2 regions of the Ensifer sp. ENS07 genome follow, and region 2 is predicted to be linked to the other one. Evidence: predicted binding sites of a transcription regulator. Region 2 holds the regulator's gene; the other holds the start of a gene.

Region 1 (4,189 bases), on a different contig from region 2:
GCCGACGAGACGGCAGTGAAGGCCGATATTCATCATCTTGGCGTCGCCCTGGCGACCTTCCTCGTAGAGCACGTCGAATGTGTCCTTGAGGTAGCTGAAGAACTGGTCGCCGCTGTTGAAGCCCTGCGGCGTCGCAAAGCGCATGTCGTTGGCATCAAGCGTATAGGGAATGATCAGGTGCGGCTTGTCGGCCGAAAGACCCGGCACCCAGTAGGGCAGTTCGTCGGCGTAGCTGTCGCAGGAGTAAAGGAACCCGCCTTCCTCCAGCACCAGCTTCAGCGTATTGGCCGAAGGCTTGCCCTGGTAGATGCCGAGCGGCCGCTCGCCGGTGAGCTCCGTGTGCAGGCGGACGACCTCGCGGATATGCTCGCGTTCGACCTCTTCCGGCACGTCCTTGTATTCCAGCCAGCGCAGACCGTGGCTGGCGATTTCCCAGCCGGCTTCCTTCATGGCAGCGACCGCTTCCGGATTGCGCGCCATGGCCTGCGTCACGCCATAGACGGTCAGCGGGACGTTGCGGCTGGTGAACATGCGCCACAGCCGCCAGAAGCCGGAACGGGCACCGTATTCGTAGATCGATTCCATGTTGAGGTTACGCTGGCCAGCCCAGGGCTGCGCGCCGACAATTTCCGACAGCAGGCACTCGGACGCTGGGTCGCCATCGAGAATGCAGCTTTCGCCGCCCTCTTCGTAGTTCAGCACGAACTGCACGGCGATGCGCGCATCGCCCGGCCAGTTTGCCTTCGGCGGATTGCGGCCGTAGCCAACGAGGTCGCGCGGATACTTAGTCTCAGACATCAAATCACCCTTCGAATTTTTAGGAACGGTATCACCGCCGACCGGATTGTCGATACCGAAATGACGTGAGGCAGGGCAGCGGCAGCGCCACGGCCCGGACGGAAATTACCAGAAAAATTCGGCTGAGCCCGAGGTTGAGAGATTTTTCGAAACAGCGTTGAATGGATCGGCAAGGACAACGGCCCTCATCGAGATGAAATCCTACATTCAAGCGCTCCGCGAAAAAGTCGGTTCCGGCCTGCTTCTCTGCCCGTCAGTGGCGGCCGTCATTGTCGATTCCGATGGCCGGGTCCTCTTGCAGGAGAAAGCAAGTGGCGAAGGCTGGAGCCTGCCGGCCGGCGCGATCGAGCCGGGCGAGACGCCTGTCGATGCGGTCATCCGCGAGGTCATGGAGGAAACCGGCTATCCGGTCTCGGTCGAGCGGATACTGGGCGTCTTCGGCGGAGAAGCGTTTCGCTACACCTACCCGAACGGCGACCACGTCGAATATGTGGTTACCCTCTATCGATGCCGGATCGTCGGTTCCCAGCAGCCGATCAACGATGGCGAAACGAAGTCGCTGCGCTACTTCGCGCCAGCGGACATGCCGGACCTCGGCCTGCCCTATCCGAAAGCGCTGCTCTTTGCAGCTTCGCCCGCGTCCGTTTCCGATTAGCGCTGCGCCATCAGCGCAGCGACGATCAGCGGCAGCGGCCGGACCGCGCCTTGCGGCGCCAGCGACGGATCGGCGGCGGCCCGCTTCGCCCGCTCTGCGCGCGTGTTCGTCGAGATCTTGCCGAGCGGGTGCTGTGAATGCACCCGCATGGGTGCGCCCGTCTCCTGCTCGACAAACAGCGCAAGGCTGCCGATCGAAAGCGGTTTTGATAGGCAGGACTCGAACAGGTCACGGAGCGGCGCCTCGACCCGCCGCATCGCGTCTGGCGCAAGCGGACCGGTCAGCATCATGTGGAAACGGTATTCGTCCATCACATGCGGATCGCCCCAACGGTGCAGGTTGGAGAACTGTGGGGCGGTCAGCCTGTCCGGATCGGAGCGCTCGATCTCATATTCGCTGAGCGGCGCGCGGAAGGCGTCGAACTCCTGGACGACGTTGGCCGCAAGCAGATGCATGGCCGTGCTCGGCACCTGCGGCATCAGCCCGAAGCATCGGCCGATGCGGGCGACCTCCAGGCGATCGATTTCGAACGGAGTCTGGGCGCCGGCAAAATGCATCAGCGCCTTCAGAAGCTTCGGTTCCGTCATGTCCGGATGCAGACGGAACGGCGACATCATCACCGCATGAAAGCCGAAGCGTCGCGGAACCGCCGTGTGATAGGCGACATCCGCGGCGCTCAAGCCAGCGACCGACGGCAATTCGGCAGGTTCCCCGGAATAGACATTGCGCCCCAGCCAGCTTGCAGCGGTCGCGGAAAGCGGGTCGGCCATCGGCGGCGTAAAACAAATGGCATAGCGCATCGGCTGGCTCCGGGTATCCGTCAGCGCAGGATGAGCAATAGCTGCGGTTTTCCGCCCTCACCCCGACTTGTCCAATGGCCGCGTCTTAGGTGATTTGCGTGACAGATTGACGAAGTCGGCCGGGGATGAGCGCGGCAGCGGTGCGAACGTCACCCCTCGTTTTTCGGAACCATCCGGCCCATCGCCCGTTCCTAAAAGGTAGGAAAACAAGGATGGAGAAGAAGCGTGACCTATCACAATGCGAACCTTCAGGACGCCCGGATCAAGGAGACCCACGACCTGATCGCAAGCGACAAGGTTGAAGGCACGAGGGTCTATGGCCCCGACGACAAACACATCGGCTCGATCGAGCGCGTGATCATCGAGAAGCGCAGCGGGCGCGTCGCCTATGCGGTGCTCGGCTTCGGCGGTTTTCTCGGCCTCGGCGAAGACCACTATCCATTGCCTTGGGCAAAGCTGACCTATGACGAGAAGCTCGGCGGCTATCGCACTGATGTGACTCGCGATCAGGTCGAAAACGCGCCGAAATATCACGGCACCGAAGAATACGACTGGAACGCGGAAAACGGACGCCGTGTCTACGACTACTACGGCGTGCCGCCCTACTGGATGTAATGCCTGACTTTCGATCTTTCGGGTCCCGCCGCGGGCGGGGCCCTTCGCATGTCCGGCCCTAAAGATGTTTCTCGCGAAGTGCGGCTATGTGATTCCGGCAGAAGAAAGAATCGGGAATATCGATCGCCGGAGAACCGGCGATCTCTTCGACGACGAAACGCGCCAGGCGGTGTGCGATGCCGAAGCTCACCTTGAACCCGCCGGTCAGGACCGAGACGTTCGGATGGTCCGGATGCCGGCCTGCCATCGGCTCGCGCCCCGTCGCTTTCGGGCGCAACCCTGCCCATCGCTCCACCACCTCGGCACCCGCCAGGCGCGGCGCGAGCGCTACGGCGCGCCGAAGCAGCTCATCCAGCTGCTCGTCCGTCGACAGGGGATCGGCAAAACTGTTTTCGCTGGTGCTGCCGACCGCCACATGGCCGTCGTCATGGGCAATAATGTAGACGCCGTCGGCAAAGATCACCGGAAGCGCCGGATCGATCTCCGCCCGCAGCAGTGCCGCCTGCCCCTTGACAGCCGTGCCGCTCGTTTCCGCCAGCGGCACCGACGTGTCGTCGATCAGTTGAAAACTGCCGACGCCGGCCGCGATGATGCAATGCTCGAAATCGATCCGGGTGCCATCGTCGAGTTCGGCCCGGCCGCGTTCCGGCTCGATCCGGCGCACGCCCCTGCCCTCGTCTAAATAGGCGTTCGGTGCCTGCAGGAGCGCTGTGCGGAGCGCAGCAAGCATGCGACGCGGCGAAACCCGTGCGGCGAGCGTGTCGAAGACCATGCCATGCGCCGCCGCGGCAGCACCCGGCCAGCCCTCAGGCCCGTCGTCCTTCACGTGCCAGTGGAACTGCCTGTCGGCCGCGCGCCAATGGCTCCGTGCATCCTGCTCGTGCCGGAGGGCGATATCGCGCAGGTGAGGCTTGGCAAGCGGGATCAAACGACCCGTCCGCCGATAGCCGGTCGAAAGCCCTGTCTCCGCCTCGAGCGCCGCTATCTCTTCCTCGAGCGTCACAAGCGCGTCGAATTGGAACTGTTTCTTATCGTTCCAGCGATCCGGCATATGCGGCATGAGCGCGCCCAAAAGGCCACCGCTGGCGCCTGCGCCGATCGCTTGTTGCTCGGCGACCCGCACGGCCATGCCCCTGCGCGTGGCGCAAATGGCGGCCCACAGCCCCATGATGCCGCCGCCGACGACCAAAAGCTCGCTCATCGATTGACCTTCTCCGGCCGGCGGATTATCGCCTTGGCCATGACAGGATCCGCAGACCCGATCGAGCCCCCGGCGCACCAGAACCTTGATTGGCACGAGGGCGATATGCCCTATTCCCGG
Region 2 (4,189 bases):
GACGTCGTCGAACTGCGCGCCCGCGTCGGCATGGTCTTCCAGAAGCCGAACCCGTTCCCGAAGTCGATCTACGACAACGTCGCCTACGGCCCGCGGATTCACGGACTTGCCCGCACCAAGGCCGACTTTGACGAGGTGGTCGAGACCAGCCTGCAGAAGGCCGGTCTGTGGAACGAGGTAAAGGATCGTCTGCAGGAGCCCGGCACCGGCCTTTCCGGTGGTCAGCAGCAGCGTCTCTGCATCGCGCGTGCCGTCGCCGTCAGCCCGGAAGTCATCCTCATGGACGAGCCGTGCTCGGCTCTCGATCCGATCGCGACCGCCAAGGTCGAAGAGCTCATCCACGAGCTGCGCACGAACTTCACGATCGTCATCGTGACCCACTCGATGCAGCAGGCCGCCCGCGTTTCGCAGCGCACCGCCATGTTCCACCTCGGCAATCTCGTCGAGGAGAACGACACCGACAAGATGTTCACCAATCCGGATGACCAGCGCACCCAGGATTACATCATGGGCCGCTTCGGCTGAGGCCGCATAAGGCTGCAACAGTAACTGCAAAGCGCCCGTAAGGATCGACGATCATGTCCATGCATATCATGTCCGCCTATGACGAAGAACTGAAGTACCTGACGCGCCGCATCTCGGAGATGGGCGGCCTCGCCGAACAGATGGTCGCCGAGTCCGTTCGCGCGCTGGTCAACTCCGACCTGGCTCTCGCACAGAAGGTGATCTCGGACGACACCGTCCTCGACGACGCCGAGCGCCAGATCGGTGAGAAGGCGATCGTCACGATCGCCAAGCGTCAGCCGGTCGCCGCCGACCTGCGTGAGATCATGGGGTCGATCCGCATCGCCTCCGATCTGGAACGCGTCGGCGACCTTGGCAAGAACACCGCCAAGCGCGTGATCGCGGTCGCCGGCTCCGGCATTCCGCGCAAGCTCGCCCGTGGCCTCGAGCATCTGGCAGAGCTCGCTCTCGTCCAGCTCAAGGAAGTGCTCGACGTCTACGCCTCGCGCTCGCCGGAAAAGGCCAACAGCATCCGCGAGCGTGACGAGGAGATCGACGCGATCTACACCTCGCTGTTCCGCGAGCTCTTGACCTACATGATGGAAGATCCGCGCAACATCACGCCCTGCACGCATCTTCTGTTCTGCGCCAAGAACATCGAGCGCATCGGCGACCACGCGACCAATATCGCTGAGACGATCTATTACATGGCGACGGGTGCTCAGCCGGAAGGCGAGCGTCCGAAGGATGACACTACGTCGACGCTGGGCTCGGTCAACGACTGAGCGCCAAGCGCGCCGTAAGCATGCATGCCCTTTGAAATCTGATCCGGTCGCGGCTTCGGTCGCGGCCCCGAATTCCTGTATCTGAAGCATGCGGTTTTCGCCCCGCCTTTGAAAACGGCGGATGTGCTCCAGATTTAGAGTGTCTGAGCGCCGGCCGGGCCGATGAGCCCAAAGGCCGCCCGCGGTAAGGAGACGTTACCTGATGTTGCCAAAAATCGCCGTAGTCGAAGACGAAGAGGCGCTGAGCGTTCTGCTGCGTTACAATCTGGAAGCCGAGGGCTTCGACGTCGATACGATCCTGCGGGGCGACGAGGCGGAGATCCGGCTTCAGGAGCGGCTGCCCGACCTGCTTATCCTCGACTGGATGCTGCCCGGTGTTTCCGGCATTGAACTTTGCCGTCGGCTGCGCCAGCGTCCGGAGACCGAACGTCTGCCGATCATCATGCTGACGGCGCGCGGCGAGGAAAGCGAGCGCGTCCGGGGTCTGGCGACGGGTGCCGACGACTACGTGGTCAAGCCCTTCTCGACGCCGGAGCTGATGGCGCGCGTCAAGGCGATGCTGCGCCGGGCAAAGCCCGAGGTGCTGTCGACGCTGCTTCGCTGCGGCGACATCGAACTCGACCGCGAGACCCACCGCGTTCATCGCCGCAGCCGCGAAGTGCGCCTCGGCCCCACCGAGTTCCGTCTTCTGGAGTTCCTCATGTCCTCGCCGGGCCGCGTCTTCTCTCGCTCGCAGCTTCTGGATGGCGTCTGGGGGCATGACATCTATGTCGACGAGCGCACCGTCGACGTGCATGTCGGTCGTCTGCGCAAGGCTCTGAACTTCTCGAACATGCCCGACGTCATCCGCACCGTTCGCGGCGCCGGCTATTCGCTCGAAAGCTGAGCGGTCTGAAAGTCGCCAAGAAAAAAAGGGGCCGATCGGCCCCTTTTTTATTGATGCCGTCCAGCTTCTCAGCGGGCCCTGCGGCGCTCCCCCGACGGCTGGTAGGCCAGCCGCGCATGGAAGGTGCAGTAAGGCGAGGCTTCCGGGGAATCGTTGCCGCAGAAGTGAAACTCTTCCTTCAGCGGGTCGCCGATCGGCCACTTGCAGGTGCGCTCGGTGAGCTGGGTCAGCTCGAGGCGGCGCGACATCGGCACGACAACGTCGGTGCGGGTGCTGAAATCCTGCTCGGCAACGAGATCGACTTCGATTTCTTCCTTGAGAACGACAGCGCCGGCCGCGCGTGCAACCGGGCGGGTCGAAACGCGCGAAGCGTAGTTCGGTGCGCGCGGTGCCGAAGTCGGGCGCTTCGGACGGGCTGCTGTCGTGGTGCTGCCGCCGGCCTTGGCGCGACCTGGCAGGCTCAGGCGGTGAACCTTGCCGATGACAGCGTTACGGCTGACGCCGCCGAGCTGCGCCGCGATCTGGCTTGCGCTCAGGCCCTCGGACCAAAGCTTCTTCAGTTTCTCCACCCGCTCGTCAGTCCAGTTCATTTCTGCACTCTCCGTTCTCAGCGTTGGGGATGGCAGAATCCCTCACCGCACCCCGGCTAAACCCCGGGGTTGCAAACGCGATAACTCTTTTGGTGACTAGGTCCGCCGCATGCGTCTAGTAATTGAATGTTAACGTACTGACCGCTGGACTCTGTGGCAAGAGTCCCGGGAATCAGGCCGAATCGATTTCGTAGTTTTCCCCAACTTGCTCGGCCAGCGTTGCATTTTTGCAAGCCCTCCCGGACGATTTTTCTGCTGCCAGGAATCGACCCTTCATGTTGCGCTGCAAGGCTTGGTTTTGTTGACATTGCAGCGCGAAATGGGAATAGTGCCTGCGCCGCCGAAAGGCGGCATTTTTGATTTTTATCGGCCCGCGTGAGGCGCGGGATCGATGTCGATCTGGAGTGAAGGAGAGCCTCGCATGACTGCAACCACGCCGCTTTACGATACCTACATGCGCGCGCCGTTGCGTTTCGAGCGAGGAGAGGGCGCCTGGCTGATCGCTGAAGACGGCACGCGTTATCTCGATTTCGGTGCCGGCGTTGCCGTGAACTCGCTCGGCCACGCGCACCCGCACCTGGTCGAGGCGCTGAAGGCGCAGGCCGACAAGGTCTGGCACCTGTCCAACCTTTATGAAATTGCGGGCCAGGAAAGCCTCGGCCGCCGGCTGACGGCAGTGACCTTTGCCGACAAGGTCTTCTTCACCAATTCGGGCGCGGAAGCGCTGGAATGCGCCATCAAGACGGCACGGCGTTACCACTTCTCCAAGGGCCACCCGGAGAAGTTCCACGTCATCACCTTCGAAGGCGCCTTCCACGGCCGCACGATCGCGACGATCGCCGCCGGTGGTCAGCAGAAATACATCGAAGGTTTCGGGCCGAAGGCGCCGGGCTTCTACCAGGTTCCGTTCGGCGACATCGCCGCGGTCAAGAATGCGATCACCGAGGAAACCGCAGCGATCCTGATCGAGCCGATCCAGGGCGAGGGCGGCATCCGTCCGGCGACCAAGGAATTTATGCAGGAACTGCGCGCGCTTTGCGACGAGTTCGGCCTGCTCTTGATCCTCGACGAGGTCCAGACCGGCGTCGGCCGTACCGGCAAGCTGTTTGCCCATGAATGGGCGGATATCCGTCCGGATATCATGGCGGTCGCCAAGGGTATCGGCGGTGGCTTCCCGTTCGGCGCCTGCCTCGCGACTGAGGAAGCCGCATCTGGTATGGTGGCGGGCACGCATGGCTCCACATATGGCGGCAACCCGCTGGCCATGGCCGTCGGCAACGCCGTGCTCGACGTCGTTCTGGCCGACGGATTCCTGACGCATGTGCGCGATGTCGCGCTGGTCTTCCGCCAGGGCCTTGCGTCGCTCAAGGACCGTTTCCCTGATGTCATCGAGGACATCCGCGGCGACGGTTTGATGCTGGGCA

What was found. The regulator PhoB, encoded in region 2, activates phosphate uptake and scavenging genes when phosphate is short. The targets are predictions, from matches to a motif close to TGTCATNNANCTGTCAT.
Region 1: a site for PhoB is predicted at 2,352-2,368, ahead of IB277_RS12500 (DUF1045 domain-containing protein). Genes of this name have one in related genera too.

The regions. Positions count from the first base shown of each region.
Region 1 covers NZ_JACVBE010000002.1:1,094,495-1,098,683, forward strand. Annotated here, with positions in the region: gene puuE (allantoinase PuuE) at 1-798, opposite strand, end outside; gene IB277_RS12495 (NUDIX domain-containing protein) at 992-1,453, shown strand; gene IB277_RS12500 (DUF1045 domain-containing protein) at 1,450-2,253, opposite strand; gene IB277_RS12505 (PRC-barrel domain-containing protein) at 2,479-2,868, shown strand; gene IB277_RS12510 (FAD-binding oxidoreductase) at 2,927-4,069, opposite strand; gene mnmD (tRNA (5-methylaminomethyl-2-thiouridine)(34)-methyltransferase MnmD) at 4,109-4,189, shown strand, end outside.
Region 2 covers NZ_JACVBE010000004.1:458,833-463,021, forward strand. Annotated here, with positions in the region: gene pstB (phosphate ABC transporter ATP-binding protein PstB) at 1-525, shown strand, start outside; gene phoU (phosphate signaling complex protein PhoU) at 576-1,289, shown strand; gene phoB (phosphate regulon transcriptional regulator PhoB) at 1,492-2,175, shown strand; gene IB277_RS17165 (GcrA family cell cycle regulator) at 2,244-2,765, opposite strand; gene IB277_RS17170 (aspartate aminotransferase family protein) at 3,187-4,189, shown strand, end outside.